One region of the Sodalis sp. RH16 genome, then DNA from elsewhere that is predicted to be linked to it. Evidence: predicted binding sites of a transcription regulator. Region 1 holds the regulator's gene; each other region holds the start of a gene.
The links. The regulator LexA, encoded in region 1, represses DNA repair genes until DNA is damaged. The targets are predictions, from matches to a motif close to TNCTGTATGTACATACAGNA.
Positions count from the first base shown of each region.

Region 1 (4,047 bases):
CAGATAATCCATGTGGCTGCGGTGGCAGGGCACGTAGACGATTTCGTGACCGTCTTCGGCCAGTTGCCGGACCCGATCGGCATTGCGTACGTGCAGACCTTGATACAGGCGATTCCAGGTCCAGCTCAATACCCGATCCGATAAACGTATGGCCTCATAAGAAAAGTCCGCCGCAATTTCCTCCATCAGCTGGATGGCGGTTTGCTGCGCCTTATCGGTGGAGATTTTTTTGCTGCGGGCTTCATCTTCAATGGCTTTTTCAATGGCCTTGGACGCCAGCAGCTTGTTAAAAAGATCCTGGCGTACCGGCAAACGCGGCCCAACCGCCACCAGGCGCTGGCGGGCAAAATGTATCCGGGCGACCCGGGCGAGCTTTTGCGCGATGGTCTTATCCGTACCGTGTTCCGTTGCCATGTACCGCATCGACAGCGGATTGGAAAAGCGGACAAAACTGTCACGCCCCAGCCAGAGAATGGCGATGAATTTTTGAAAACCGTTCAGCAGCCGCAGCTGCGGAGCCGGTTGGTTGGGCTGTGCTTCACGGCCCGGGGCGCGTCCGAACATCACGGAAACCGGCACCATTTGTACATCGAGCTGGGGATTGTTACGGTGTAAGTCCAGGTAATTGTGGAATAACTTGACGGATTCCGGCTTCTCGGTGAAGTAGGAGAAAACCCGCGGACCATCGTTAATAAAGACATAACGCGGCAGCGTTACCCCGTCAATTTCCAGGGGAATCAGCGGATCCGGCAGTTGGAGCTTTAAGCACTGCCCGCGCAGGGTAAGCAAATCCGCTTTGGAATTATAAGGTAACACGTACATCATGGCCCGCATGGGATCCAGACCGGTTTCTTCCCGTGGATTCGCGGGGATTACCTTACTTCTCACCAGCAATTTTATTGGCAAATCCAATAACGCATAATAAATGTTACGCCAACCTGACATATCTGTGTGAAGCCTCTTGTTAGCATTGCGGCACAAGAATACCAGAAACTGCGCAACAGATCTGTGGTGATGAGAACGCAAAGAACCGGTAATATGGGCGCAATTTTCCTCAAGCGCGCAAATGTATGGCAAACCAAATCAGTGGACTTAAACGTATCTATAACGCCATGGGATATTCATTAAAAGGATTATCAGCGGCCTGGCGTCATGAAGCGGCTTTTCGGCAGGAAGCGGTAATAGCCATCCTTGCCATCGTACTTGCATATTATCTCGAATCCGACGCTATTTCGCGTATTTTATTGATTGGCTCGGTGTGGCTGGTATTGGTGATGGAAACGATAAACAGCGCCATAGAAGCGGTGGTGGACCGCATCGGGCCAGAGCTGCACCCCCTCTCGGGACGGGCAAAGGATCTCGGGTCGGCTGCGGTTGCGCTGGCCATCATATTGGCGGCCTGGGTCTGGATAACCTTGCTGTGGCGACTATTTCGATGATGGCTTCTTTTAACCGTTGTTAAATTCAGCCGTTTTTATTACGTTTTGCCACACATGAGGTTTTCAATTGGGCTCGACCTGTATATACTCACATGAAGACTGTATAAACAAACAGGGGACGGAATGAAAGCGTTAACCGCCAGACAACAAGAGGTTTTTGACCTTATCCGCGATCATATATCGCAAACCGGCATGCCGCCGACACGCGCGGAGATCGCCCAACAGCTGGGGTTTCGCTCACCCAATGCCGCCGAGGAGCACCTTAAGGCGCTGGCGCGAAAAGGGGCGATTGAGATTGTCTCCGGCGCTTCCCGCGGGATCCGTTTACTCATTGAGGAAGAAAGCGGTTTGCCTCTGATTGGCCGCGTGGCGGCGGGCGAGCCATTGCTGGCGGAGCAGCATATCGAAAGCCATTACAAAGTCGATCCTGATTTGTTCAAACCCCATGCGGACTTTTTGCTGCGCGTCAGCGGCATGTCAATGAAAGACATCGGCATCATGGATGGTGATTTGCTGGCGGTGCACAAAACGCAGGATGCCCGTAATGGCCAGGTGATTGTCGCGCGGATTAACGATGAAGTGACGGTAAAACGCCTGAGAAGACAAGGCAATATCGTTGAGCTGTTACCTGAAAACAGTGATTTCTCCCCCATCGTGGTGGATTTACGCCAGCAGGAGCTCACTATCGAAGGATTGGCGGTAGGTGTCATTCGCAACGGCAATTGGATCTGAGCCTTTGTCTGGACCCGCTTTGATCTGTTGGTGACTCTAGGTAGCGTATTCTCCCCCGGTTTGGTTTTCGGCGTCCTTTATCAGCTTCGGCGGCCGCAGATTTATTGGGGGAGCTGTGGCGCGTCGTTTTGTTCCGTTCAATAACCTTTTTGCATCTTTTCTTGCCTCGCTTTCTTCAATACTTGCCGTCATTAATCGCTGTTCCCGCCAGCTATCCGCGTCAAAGCACAAGTGAAGTTTATACATATTTTGTTACATTTATCGTCACTCTAATTTCCTCCGCTACCTGCTGTTTTATATCGCCTTATGGTAAAAAACGCGGGAATTACCGTCCATATGACGTCAAATCCTCTGCCAAATAAACCTTTCGCCAAACGCACTGCTATACTTAATCTCATAGGGTTAGCTTATAGATTAACGATGTCAGACGTTTTCTTTAACGAATCCGATTATTCATTAACCGCTGCAAAAGGTTAATGATTAAAATTCCTCACCAAACGATAGCGAAGGAGTTTTACAATGAATACTGACCAAGCAAGCGGCAACTGGAAGCAATTCAAGGGTAAAATGAAAGAACAATGGGGCAAACTCACCGATGATGATTTGACCGTTGTTGAAGGGAAGCGTGACCAGTTAATCGGTAAAATTCAAGAACGTTATGGTTACGGCAAAGAAGCAGCAGAAAAGGAAGTTTCGAACTGGGAAACCCAGAATAAATATCGCTGGTAGCGATGTAACGTGGTAGCCCGCTATTACGTTGGTTACCCGGAATAATCAGATTAATGTTCCTACCCAAAGGTACAAGGATGTACCACCTGCCTAATCACATCCTTAAACTAATCTACTAAAAATTTTAATGCCTACCTGTTTAACTATTACCTCTTTTTGATCCCAATGCTATGGTCGTGTCCGCAATTATGCAGCCGATCGCAGGATTGCACTTCGGAACACTTGAGGCAAAAACCATGGGCTTCCACCACGTTATGCCGCATGGCAAAACCCGCTGACCGGGCCATGCGTTGTAGAATCTCCTCAATCCCCTCGGTGGATTGCTCCGTGACCTGGCCGCAGCGATCGCAGATAAAAAAAGCCGAGGTATGGCTAGGCTCTTCAAAATGATGGCACAAGACAAAGCTGTTGGTTGACTCGACGCGATGTATAAATCCCTGCTCCATGAGAAAATCCAGTGCGCGATATATAGTCGGCGGTTTAGCCTGGGGTTCTGAGGCCCTTAACAGATCAAGCAGATCGTAGGCGCTAATTGCCCCCTCCTGCTGCGTCATCAGGCGCAATACTTCGAGCCGCTGCGGCGTCAGGCGTACATTCCGTTGTTCACACAATTGTTCAGCTTGACTGAGCAATTGCGAACTAGTCATGCTTTTCATAGGGAACCCCCGTAGCTTATCTATCCATCATCTTATCATGATGACGATAAAATACCGAATCTAGGGATGTAAGCCGAGCGAGGCTATAGCATTCCCGGCTAACGGTCAGCAAAACAGGGCAGAGAAGAGCTTTTATGCTGTCAGGCGTGGCGACATATTTATTTCCCGGGGAGGGTGGCTGTTGATGCCTTCCGTAACGCTATTGGCGATGGTAATCAGGTGATAGATAACCTGTTTGTTGCTTGCCCTGGTTTTTCTCTTGATATTTATCTTATGGGAGGAAAGGGTTTTTTCTTTGATATGCAAATGTGAACAGATATGTAACGTATCGTAGCCGGACATCCACATTGTGAGGACTTCAGCTTCCGTTTTACTAAAGCGCAGTGGGGAAAATCCAAGTTTGTTATTATCATCCAGCCATGTTCTGACATCGAGATAATAACGGATAATCATATTGATAGTGCTGATTTTGATAAATTTTGAAGTGATAA
Region 1 is NZ_CP178737.1:1,377,380-1,381,426, reverse strand. It holds gene plsB (glycerol-3-phosphate 1-O-acyltransferase PlsB) at 1-945, opposite strand, end outside; gene ACL2XJ_RS06295 (diacylglycerol kinase) at 1,071-1,439, shown strand; gene lexA (transcriptional repressor LexA) at 1,563-2,171, shown strand; gene ACL2XJ_RS06285 (CsbD family protein) at 2,691-2,900, shown strand; gene zur (zinc uptake transcriptional repressor Zur) at 3,047-3,556, opposite strand; gene rcsA (transcriptional regulator RcsA) at 3,689-4,047, opposite strand, start outside.

Region 2 (4,047 bases), 2.7 Mb from region 1:
CGCAGATACCGGCAATGGAGCGTTCGCCGACTTTTTGTTCATCGGCTATCAGGATATCGCAGGTGGACGTGCCGATGACCTTTACCAGGGTATAGGGCTGAGCGCCGGCCCCCACGGCGCCGATATGGCAGTCAAAGGCCCCGCCGGCAATGGTTACGGTAGCCGGCACGCCGAGCTTTTGCGCCCATTCGGCGCTGATGCGGCCCACCGGCAGGTCGGCGGTATAGGTGTCGGTAAAGAGCGGGTATTGCAGATTTTCCGTCAATACCGGATCAAGGGCATGGAGAAACGCTTTTGGCGGTACGCCGCCCCATACCGGATGCCAGAGGGATTTATGTCCGGCGGAGCAGCGGCCGCGCCTGATTTCCTCAGGACGCGTGGTGGCAGACAATACCGCCGGGATCCAGTCGCACAGCTCAATCCAGGAGACCGCTTCCTGGCGGACCTGGCGGTCCTGGCGGGTGATATGGAGGATTTTTGCCCAGAACCACTCCGATGAATAGACACCGCCGATATAGCGGGAATAGTCGGGGAATTCACCGCTGCGGCACAGTTGGTTGATGGCTTCAGCTTCTTCTATGGAGGTATGGTCCTTCCACAAAATAAACATGGCGTTGGGATTATCGGCGAATTCCGGCCGCAGGGCCAGAACCCGGCCTTCGGCATCAATGGGGGCCGGCGTCGAGCCGGTGGTGTCCACCCCGATGCCGACGATGCTTTCCCGCTGCGCCGGCGACAAATGCGCCACCACGGCGCGGATCGCCTGCTCCATGGACTCCAGATAATCCGCCGGATGGTGGCGGAACTGGTTATCCGCGGGTTTGCAATACCGGCCCTCGCGCCAGCGCGGGTACCAGACAACTTCGGTGGCCAGCTCTTTACCGCTGCCGCAGGCAACCGCCAGGGCGCGCACTGAATCACTGCCGAAATCAAGCCCGAGGCTAATGGCCTCTTCAGTCATGCTCGTATCTCCTGTTAACCCGAAACCTGATGATGTCGATAACCATAAGGGGGTTTTAATCGGGCAGTGAGGAGACGTTAGCTGGAAGTATGCACTTTCCTGCCGCCAGTGACTGAAATGTGATGTTCCTCATAAAGTCCTTCACAGATGAATTTTGCTGTATCTATGCACAAAACTGCTGTTATTGAGAACTGTGATAACGCTCTACATTTTGGTAACACGTAAACGTTAAAACTACATCCGTCTAAAGGGCCCGATTGGATAAATGGCGACTCATAGGCCGCCTGGCAGTACCACCGGGTAAAATCTTACCGACTGATAACGCTTACACGCTTCAGCATTTCGAAGCAGAGCGATAATAATTACCGGAGAGTTCCATGCATAAATTCACTAAGGCACTGGCGGCAATTGCAGTAGCCGCTGTTATGTCTCATTCGGCTATGGCGGAGAACATGAAGTTGGGTTTTTTGGTGAAACAACCTGAAGAACCCTGGTTTCAAACCGAATGGCGTTTTGCTGACAAAGCCGGCAAAGATATGGGCTTTGACGTGATTAAAATTGCCGTACCCGATGGTGAAAAAACACTTAATGCGATCGATAGCCTGGCGGCCAGCGGTGCCAAAGGGTTTGTCATTTGTACCCCCGATCCCAAACTTGGCTCGGCGATTGTCGCCAAAGCACGCAGCTACGATATGAAAGTCATGGCGGTGGATGACCAGTTCGTCGACGCCAAAGGCAAACCCATGGTTAACGTTCCCATCGTCATGATGGCCGCCACCCAGCTGGGCCAGCGCGCCGGCCAGGAAGAGTTCAAGGAAATGACCAAGCGCGGCTGGAAAGTGGCCGACACCGGGGTCATGGCCATTACCGCCAATGAGCTCGATACCGCTCGTCGCCGCACCACCGGCGCCATGGATGCGTTAAAAGCCGCCGGCATACCGGATAAACAAATCTACCAGGTCCCCACCAAGTCCAATGATATCCCCGGCGCGTTTGACGCCGGCAACTCACTGCTGGTCCAGCATCCCGGCGTGAAACACTGGCTGATTGTCGGCATGAACGACAATACCGTGCTGGGCGGCGTGCGCGCCACCGAAGGTCAGGGATTCAAGGCGCCTGACGTTATCGGCGTCGGCATCAACGGCGTGGATGCGGTGAATGAGCTGTCCAAAAACGAATCCACCGGTTTCTACGGTTCTTTATTGCCCAGCCCCGACGTACACGGTTACAAGAGTATCCAGATGATGCATGACTGGGTAACCAAGGGCGTTGAACCGCCGAAATTCACCGAAGTCACCGACGTGGTATTGATTACCCGCGATAACTTCAAAGAAGAACTGAAGAAAAAAGGCCTGTAATTTTTAACCGACATTTTTAACGGAACAAGTGTTTGCCGGGACGGCCGAGGCCGTCCCGGTCCATGACGACGTCATTCATCAAGAGGATGTGTCCGTGTCAGTCAAAACCCCTGATAGTTACCGTAGCGGGATTGCCGGCGCACTGTCCGGATCTGTTAACGCGAGGATGTGTTCATGACAATTCAGACACCTTATCTATCGTTTCGCGGCATTGGTAAAACCTTTCCCGGCGTGAAAGCGCTGGACGATATCAGCTTCGATTGTTATTCGGGTCAAATCCATGCCCTCATGGGGGAGAACGGCGCCGGGAAATCGACTTTGCTGAAGATTCTCAGCGGCAGCTATACGCCGACGCAGGGCGAAATCCTGATCAAGGGGCAGCCGGTTCATTTCAATACCACCACCGATGCGTTGAACGCCGGGGTAGCGATTATTTACCAGGAACTGCATCTGGTTCCCGAGATGACGGTGGCGGAAAATATTTATCTGGGTCAATTACCAAACAAGCACGGTTTTGTTAACCGCGGCATTCTGAATTATGAAACCAAGCTGCAGCTGGAGCATTTGGGGCTGGATATCGCGCCGGAAACGCCGCTTAAGTATCTGTCCATCGCCCAGTGGCAAATGGTTGAAATCGCCAAGGCATTAACCCGTAATGCCAAAATCATCGCTTTTGACGAGCCCACCAGTTCATTGTCGGCGCGGGAAATAGAGCAGTTATTCCGTGTTATCCGCGAGCTGCGCGCCGAGGGACGGGTCATTCTTTACGTTTCCCATCGTATGGAAGAAATCTTTACGCTGGGGGACGCCATCACGGTATTCAAAGACGGCAAATATGTGCGCACCTTTGACGACATGACCGCCGTGGACCACGACATTCTGGTGCAGGCCATGGTGGGGCGTAATCTGGGGGACATTTATGATTATGTTCCCCGTCCCCACGGCGACGTCAGGCTGGAACTGGACAAAATAGAGGCGGTGGGGGTGAAGACTCCCATTTCCTTATCGGTACGCGCCGGTGAAATCGTCGGTCTGTTCGGACTGGTGGGAGCGGGGCGCAGCGAACTGATGAAAGGCCTCTTCGGCGGAACGCTGATTACCGGCGGCCAATTGCTGCTGGACGGCAAACCCATTTCCATCCGTTCCCCCATTGATGCCATCAGCGCCGGGCTGATGCTCTGTCCGGAAGACCGCAAGGCCGACGGCCTGATTCCGGTACATTCAGTGCGGGAAAATATCAATATCAGCGCCCGGCGCAATACCGTTAAAGCCGGCTTTTTGATAAACGATCAATGGGAAAAATCCAATGCCCTGGAGCATATTCGTGCGTTGAACATCAAAACGCCTTCAGCCGAACAGTTGATCATGAACCTCTCAGGCGGCAATCAGCAAAAGGCTATCCTCGGCCGCTGGCTGTCGGAGGACATGAAAGTGATCATGCTCGATGAACCGACGCGCGGCATCGATGTCGGCGCCAAGCATGAAATCTATCACGTGATTTACGAATTGGCGAAACGGGGAATTGCCGTATTGTTCGCATCCAGCGATTTGCCGGAAGTATTAGGCCTGGCGGACCGTATTGTGGTGATGCGCGAAGGGACGATATCCGGCGAGCTCACCCACTCGGAAGCCAGTGAACAAAAAGCCCTGAGCCTGGCAATGTTACATACAACCCATACCAGCCCCGCGGATGCGGTTGCCTGATTGTGAAGGAGTCAAAGATGTCAA
Region 2 is NZ_CP178737.1:4,777,503-4,781,549, forward strand. It holds gene ACL2XJ_RS21780 (ribulokinase) at 1-961, opposite strand, end outside; gene ACL2XJ_RS21785 (arabinose ABC transporter substrate-binding protein) at 1,339-2,319, shown strand; gene araG (L-arabinose ABC transporter ATP-binding protein AraG) at 2,494-4,023, shown strand; gene araH (L-arabinose ABC transporter permease AraH) at 4,041-4,047, shown strand, end outside.
Region 2: a site for LexA is predicted at 1,117-1,136, ahead of ACL2XJ_RS21785 (arabinose ABC transporter substrate-binding protein). Genes of this name have one in related genera too.

Region 3 (4,047 bases), 700 kb from region 1:
CTTTGTACTAATGCAACAACTCGCGTCGGCTTCAATTTGAACTGATTTTCCACGTTCTTTATAAATGCAATCCCAGACTCGTATGTTTCTATTTCCTCCTCACTGAGATTACTAACATTTATGAATTCAATTGCCAAATCTGATTGCTTGGCATTTTTGCCCACCAAGGGCACTAACAATGCCCTAAGCCTATACTGTTGGCTTTGGACTATTTCATCTGACAGTTCACTTTTATAATCCTCCATGAATTTTTTAACAACATTAAAATTCTCAGTCTGGAATTGTTTAATTGCATCAATTTGTGCCTGTTGGGTTGCTCTCGTCAATTGCATTGCAAGAGCTAAATTAATCATCAAAGCACTCGTTTCACCAAACTCTTTTATAACTAAGTTCTCAAAGTTATTTATTGCAGCTTGGCATTCGCCAAACGTTAATAAATCAACAGCGGGTAGTCCTCGATGCTCTATTATGTTTCTCAACCCAATAAGGAAGATTAAGTTTGCCTTTTCGGCAGATTCAACACCAGGCCAATACTCTTGACAACAAGTTTTTAACTCCCAAGCTTTCTCTTCGCCATCGACTAATTTAGGCCTCCCATCTTCTTCGAGATAATTATATGGAGTACCATTTTTGGCAAAAATAGCATGGAATAAAGATGTGTACGCTATAACAATGTTAACAATGAAACCATATGTTTTAAATTCAGTAAAAGGGTTGTTATATGTAGCCACAGCGAGTAGCGCAAACTCTCTGGCCTTTTTTAGATTAATGCTTCGCTCTGATTGCGGAATTGAATCCATATTCTTTTGGGTATTAACATGACGAAAATCTTCCTTGCTAAGATATTTTATCCCAAGAGTTGTATATTGTTCCCCATCTCTAGATATAAATTTATTCCATGTTTTTGTAGGATAAGTCTTGCAGGTTTTTACTTTCCATCCAGTAGCCGCCGCCAATTCTTCTATGGTAAATGACTCTTGGTTCCGTTCTCTCAAAACCAAGAAATCATATGCTAAGTCCACTTTATCAAACTTGCTCATTCTATCTCTCCCTAACCTAACAGCATTATTGCACCATGATAAATTTTGTACGTTTGGTGCTCCATAGGTAAAAAAACGAAATGTCATATTAGGTTCTATGAGTTCAAGCAAATTGTGTCAACAAAATATTTTCAGAACCCCAGATACACATCTTTGATGATCTCTTAAGACATCACTTTAGAGTACACCCCAATATGACATTTTTAGAGGGGAAACTAATGCAAGGGCAACGAATTGGTTATGTACGCGTTAGTTCTGAAGAGCAATCTGTTGAGCGCCAACTGAATGGGCTCCACCTTGATAAGATTTTTATCGATAAGGTTTCTGGGAAAGATACTAACCGACCAGAGCTGAAGCTTTTGCTATCGTTTGCCCGAGAAGGGGATACCATAATAATCCACAGTATGGATCGACTTGCCAGGAACCTTGATAATCTACGCAGCCTGGTAAAGGAATTAACTGCCAAAGGCGCACGAGTCCAGTTTATTAAAGAAGGGCTGACCTTCAGCGGCGATGATTCACCGATTGCCCAACTACTTCTTTCGGTGATGGGTGCATTTGCTGAATTTGAACGTTCGCTCATCAAAGAACGGCAAAGAGAAGGGATCGATTTAGCAAAAAAGCGTGGCGTATATCGAGGACGTAAAAAAACTTTAGATGCGCAGGGAATTGAGAAGATAAAACAACTGGCCTCTGAAGGTCAGAACAAGACTCATCTCGCGAAACAGTTCGGTATAAGTAGAGAAACCCTATACCGTTACATCCGTAAAGTATAAAGTTTAAGCTCCGATAACAAACTAACTTGCTGTTTAAAATAATTATTTTCAACAGACTCGATTGCATCTTGAGTGAGATCAATAATTGCCATTCGTTAGTTTGGCTGATGAGCATGAAATCTAAGGTAGTAAAACCGCATATGGAATGCCCTATCCTGCTGTAGAGGCCTCTTAAATTCTTTCCTTGTTGATCATCAACCTAAGATTTTTCTAAATCACCGCGCTTCACAATCTAAAACACTCATGATTATACTGTATGCATAAACAGTATAATCGTGAGGCGCCTTATGACCGTTTTTTATCCAACCCCGGACCCATTGAAACTTTTGATACCTTTTTTTCAGGACAGGGTTCAGGCAGGATTTCCTTCGCCCGCGCAGGATTATATAGAAAAAGGCATTGATTTGAATGAGCTTTGTATAAGTCACCCCGCAGCAACCTACTTTGTCATGGCGACTGGCATGTCGATGGTTGATGCCGGAATCTACGAAGGATCACTTCTTGTCGTAGACCGCAGCCTGCAGGCAAAGCATGGAGATATCATCATCGCATCTCTGGCAGGTGAGTACACGGTCAAGCGCCTTTGCTTGCACCCGGTTGTTCAGCTCATCCCTATGAATCCTGATTTCCCTCCGATAGTTCTTCATGACGGTGGGGATGAGCTGGAAGTTTTCGGCGTTGTCACATTTAGCATCAACGGGTTTCAATAATGTTTGCGCTGGCGGATGTGAACAGCTTCTATGCCAGTTGCGAAACGGTGTTTCGCCCTGACTTACGCGGACGACCTGTCGTCGTTTTAAGTAACAACGATGGTTGCGTAATAGCTCGCAGTATGGAAGCAAAAAAATTAGGTATCCGTATGGGCGATCCATTCTTCAAGATGCGTGACATCTTCGAAAAGCACAAGGTTGTTACATTCAGCAGTAACTACGCGCTTTACGCAGACATGAGCTCACGGGTTATGACCGTTCTGGAAGAAATGTCTCCAGCCGTGGAAGTCTATTCAATAGACGAAGCATTCATGAATCTGCAAGGGGTTAGTAATTGCCGGGATTTAGAAGAGTTTGGCCGTGAAGTGAGGGCCAAGGTTCTTCAGTGGACCGGTTTGACCGTAGGCGTTGGAATTGCCCCGACTAAGACCCTCGCCAAACTTGCTAATTATGCTGCAAAGAAGTGGACAAAGACCGGCGGTGTCGTTGATTTATCGTTACTTGCTCGTCAAAGAAAACTGATGGCTCTTGTCGAGGTTGGTGAGGTTTGGGGAATCGGACGCAAAATTTCAAAAAAGCTGAACGACATGGGAATTAAAACCGCACTCCAGCTTGCAGATACGCCTACGCCGCTGATCCGCAAGCATTTCAACATAGTTTTAGAGAGAACTGTGAGAGAACTACGTGGGGAGCCTTGCTTAGAGCTTGAGGAGTTTGCTCCAACCAAGCAGCAGATCATCTGCTCACGATCGTTTGGCGATAGAGTGTCTGAATACGACTTAATGCGTGAAGCAATCTGCAGTCATGCAGTACGTGCAGCAGAAAAGCTTCGTGGAGAGCATCAGTACTGTCGCCATATTTCAGCATTCGTCAAAACGAGCCCATTTGCCGTGAATGAGGTTTACTACGGTAAAACAGCTGGCACTAAATTACAGATACCGACACAAGATAGTCGGGATATCGTTGCCGCCGCAACCAAATGCCTTGATGCGATCTGGCAGGACGGCCACAGGTTCCAGAAATGCGGTGTGATGTTAGGGGATTTCTACAGTCAGGGCGTCGCACAGCTTGGTCTTTTCGATGAGTACAAGCCGCGCTCTAACAGTGAGCAATTGATGGCTGTGCTGGATGGCATCAATCACAGCGGAAAGGGACGCGTATGGTTTGCCGGACAAGGTATTCAGAAAAGTTGGGAGATGAAGCGTCAGATGCTCTCGCCAGCTTACACGACACGCTTCAGTGATTTGATGCGCGTAAGAGTCTAAACCAGCGGGTCAGATATTTGTTCAATCAGCTCCGGGCCGTTGTTCCTAATGCTTCCGACCTTTTTCATAACAGGATGCCAGGCGAATCTTGAAGGCGATACGGACTCCTTTTCCGCTATTTCCAGCGCGCGCTCAGGAAGAGTGTCTCCGTCCAGCCATTCCAGCGCTTGTTCGGGATCAAGTACGAGCGGTCGGCGGTCATGGATATCTAATAATCCTTCATCGCTTGCAGCGGTAACAATCACAAACCCGTCAT
Region 3 is NZ_CP178737.1:676,381-680,427, forward strand. It holds gene ACL2XJ_RS03100 (DUF3644 domain-containing protein) at 1-1,040, opposite strand, end outside; gene ACL2XJ_RS03105 (recombinase family protein) at 1,259-1,816, shown strand; gene umuD (translesion error-prone DNA polymerase V autoproteolytic subunit) at 2,104-2,526, shown strand; gene ACL2XJ_RS03115 (Y-family DNA polymerase) at 2,526-3,791, shown strand; gene ACL2XJ_RS03120 (SOS response-associated peptidase family protein) at 3,788-4,047, opposite strand, start outside.
Region 3: a site for LexA is predicted at 2,067-2,086, ahead of umuD (translesion error-prone DNA polymerase V autoproteolytic subunit). Genes of this name have one in related genera too.

Region 4 (4,047 bases), 2.2 Mb from region 1:
GACCGGGTTCAGCGATATCCGATCGCGTATCGGCAGCCATCTCAGTCCGGAATCGGCGCTGTTCCGCCATGCGGTGCGAATGTCCCTGGTACTGTGCGTCGGTTACGCGTTTATCCAGCTAAGCGGACTGCATTATGGCTACTGGATTATGCTCACCAGCCTGTTTGTCTGCCAGCCCAACTACCAGGCCACCAGAAGACGGTTGGCGCTGAGGATTATCGGCACCCTCGGCGGCATCCTGCTGAGCCTGCCCATCCTCTATTTTGTTCCTTCAACCGAAGGGCAACTGGTCCTCATCGTGCTCAGCGGCACGTTATTCTTTGCCTTTCGCAACAGGCAGTACGCCCAGGCCACCATGTTTATTACCCTGCTGGTGATGCTATGCTTCAATTTGCTGGGGGAAGGGTTCGACGTGGCGCTGCCCAGGGTATTCGATACCTTTGTCGGCTGCGCCATAGCCTGGGCGGCGGTGAGTTTTATCTGGCCGGACTGGCGTTTTCGCCGTCTGCCCGCGGTAATGAATAACAGTCTTTTCGCCAATTGCCGTTATCTGGATGCCATCCTGGTGCAGTACCATCAGGGCAAGGATAATCGCCTGGACTACCGGATTGCCCGGCGAGACGCCCATAACAAGGACGCCGAGCTGGCCTCGGTGGTGTCAAATATGGCGGCGGAATCCAGAACGCCCGGTGCGGTGATGGACCTGGCGTTCCGGCTGCTTTGTCTGAATCATACCTTCCTGAGCTATATTTCCACCCTGGGAGCCCATCGCGAAAAAATGTCCTCGGCGGCGCTGCTGAAGGTGCTGGACGATGCCGCTTGTTATGTGGACGACGCCTTGCAATATCAGGATAAATTGTCCCTGCGGGTGAATCAGGAACGGGATCAATTGATTGATCGCATCCAGCATATCGCGCCGGAGCCGGAAGCCAGGGAACAGCTGGTACTACAGCAAATCGGCCTGTTGCTTGAACTGTTGCCTGAACTGATAGCGCGCAAACAGGATGTTGAAACCCGATTCAAACCGGCTTAGCTGCCGTCGCCGGAACGGCGGCGGACGGCGGCGCTAGCGGCAGGATTGCCGCTCAAACCATTCAAGCAATTCACTGCGCTGCATCGGGGGCAATGCGGCTGAGTGGTGGCCGGACAATGCGCCCTCCAGGGCGAACAGCACCTTGACGCTCAGGTTTTGTTTAATTGCGCGCAGTTTCAGGTAGCTGCTCTTGGCGCCATAGCAGCGCAGGGATTCGATATCCTGTATGCCGGCTTTCCATAACAGCCGCTCGATACCCTGGCCGATATTGGGCAAATCCTTCAGCCTGGGGCTGGAGGTTTTTTCACGCCGATCGTGTTTTGACTCATCAAGGGACTGGGCGGCCAGGACCAGCAGTCGATCGCCCTTTAGCCACAGCTCTTCGTTCACATGATAATAATTCAACGATACCGGAACGCCCCGTTTGGTATAGATGAGTTTTTGCATGCCTTCGGCGAGATAAACGTGTTCGCTTTGCCGGGTGCCGCGAAGATAAAGCTCGCCATCCAGTATCAGCCCGAACATCACCTTATCGGCGCAGATACTGTAGCCGCCGAATTGCGATCGGGTGGTGATAACGCCCAGCGGCGAGAAGAAAGGTACTGCCTGTGAAATCCGCTGTTTATATGCCGTTTCCATCAAATGCTCCGTGTTATTGTGTTGAGAGTCCCTACTCTTTATTCGTGCAACTACTTAAAAATACAGTATTTTCCATGTGGTTTTCAACTTAATCTGCCGCAGGCGCCCTGTCAGGAGGATTTTTGCGAGGCTGCTTAAAATTCCGGTTGATTTTCATCCCGAACCCGGATACTGTATTTATATACAGTTAACCAGGGGCGTACATTCCATGCACACTCAACTTCAAGCCGCACGTCATTTCGGCCAAACGATCCAGGAGGAAAACGTATCGGAGGATTCCTCGCTCTCCATGGCCAAAGGTATTATCAGCGAAGTGGTTTATTTTGAAGATCAGCCCATGGTGGGACATATCCTCCTGCCGTTGCTGCGGCAATTGGGAACCCAGTCACGCTGGCTGCTGTGGCTGACCTCGTCACGCAAATTGAGCCGCCCCTGGCTGATGCAGTCGGGCCTGCCGCTGGAAAAAATGGTGCAATTGCGTCAACCTACGGCTTTCGATACCGTTGCGGCGATGGAGAAAGCATTATTGACGGGAAATTACAGCGTAATCCTGGGCTGGTTTCCTGAAGAATTGACGGACAATGAGAAGCGTCGACTGCGCGATGCCGCGCAACAAGGGGGGTCTTACGGGTTCATTATGTATCCTCAAAACGAGACTAACCGGTCCTCTGGACAGTTTTCAGGGCTAAAAATTCATTCTTCGCGCTATCATTGACTCATTTTAAGATTTATCTCAATAAGGGTGTCAGCACGGAAGACAAAATCCCTTTAAATTTGCCTCACTCCAGTATATATGCGGGTCGCCAGCCATTCCAGTGCCGTGAGCGGCTATCACTTTGTCACGATTTCGGTCAATGAAACATACACGAAACGCTGTTTTTTATTAGCGGCTTACTACATCTTACTTGTAAGTTTCCCACTTCGTTGTAGACTTTAATTCGCCAGGGTTGCTCTATAACGCCTGTTGAATGGCGATGTTTAAACGCGGAGCACTGACTCTGGCAATGGATTTTTTAAATTAGCTTTAAGAGCTCATTGCCTATTTGGATGATAACGAGGCGCAAAGAATGAAAAAGACAGCTATCGCACTTGCAGTGGCATTGGCGGGTTTCGCAACCGTAGCGCAAGCCGCTCCCCAAGATAACACCTGGTACACCGGTGGTAAATTGGGCTGGTCCTCTTACCATGATACCGGTTTTTACGGTAATGGTTATGATAACCGTATCGGCAATGGTCCTACCCGTAACGAACAGTTAGGTGCCGGTGCTTTTCTCGGTTATCAGGCAAATCCGTATTTAGGGTTTGAACTGGGCTATGACTGGCTAGGCCGCATGGCTTACAAAGGCAGCGTGGACAACGGTGCGTTTAAGGCCCAAGGTATTTCGCTGGCAGCTAAACTCAGCTATCCGCTTACCGACGATTTGGATATTTACACCCGTTTGGGTGGCATGGTTTGGCGTGCTGATTCGAAAGCCAACTACGACAACGGTTCTGCCGGTCGCCTGAGCGATCACGATACCGGTGTTTCCCCGTTGGCCGCTATTGGTCTTGAATACGCTATCACCCAGGACTGGGCAACCCGTCTTGATTACCAGTGGGTCAACAATATCGGCGATGCCAGCACTGTCGGCGCGCGTCCTGATAATGGCTTGCTGAGCGTGGGCGTTTCTTACCGCTTCGGTCAGGGTACTCCGGCTCCGGTCGTGACTCCTGCGGCCCCGGCTCCGGCCCCGGTTGTACAAACCAAGCATTTCACACTGCGTTCAGACGTACTGTTTAACTTCAACAAGTCCACTCTGAAGCCGGAAGGTCAACAGGCCCTGGATCAACTGTATTCCCAGTTGAGCTCCTTGGATCCGAAAGACGGTTCCGTTGTAGTCCTGGGCTATACCGACCGTATCGGTTCAGAACAGTATAACCTGAAACTTTCTCAGGCTCGTGCGCAAAGCGTCGTGACTTACCTGATTTCCAAGGGTATCCCGTCCGACAAGATTTCCGCTCGCGGCATGGGTAAATCGAATCCTGTCACCGGCAACACCTGTGATAACGTGAAGGGCCGTGCTGCTTTGATTACTTGCCTGGCACCGGATCGTCGCGTAGAGATCGAAGTGAAGGGCTACAAAGAAGTGGTTACACAGCCGCAATCTTAAGTTCTTATGAAATTGCAAAAACCCCGCCATGGCGGGGTTTTTTTTTATACTGTAATTGCCTGCCGATACCGTTTCGCCGCCCTGCTCAAAGGCATCGGGCTTGAACTGCGGCGGCTTAGCGATCCTCGCCGAGGATAGCTTTCAAATCCTGTTTCAAAGAGGACATCTGGGTTGCGTATTTTTCTTTACGCTCGGCGTCTTCAAGCAGGTTTACTATGGTCTCCG
Region 4 is NZ_CP178737.1:3,554,617-3,558,663, reverse strand. It holds gene yccS (YccS family putative transporter) at 1-1,033, shown strand, start outside; gene ACL2XJ_RS16325 (TfoX/Sxy family DNA transformation protein) at 1,067-1,672, opposite strand; gene sulA (SOS-induced cell division inhibitor SulA) at 1,881-2,387, shown strand; gene ompA (porin OmpA) at 2,740-3,822, shown strand; gene matP (macrodomain Ter protein MatP) at 3,938-4,047, opposite strand, start outside.
Region 4: a site for LexA is predicted at 1,842-1,861, ahead of sulA (SOS-induced cell division inhibitor SulA). Genes of this name have one in related genera too.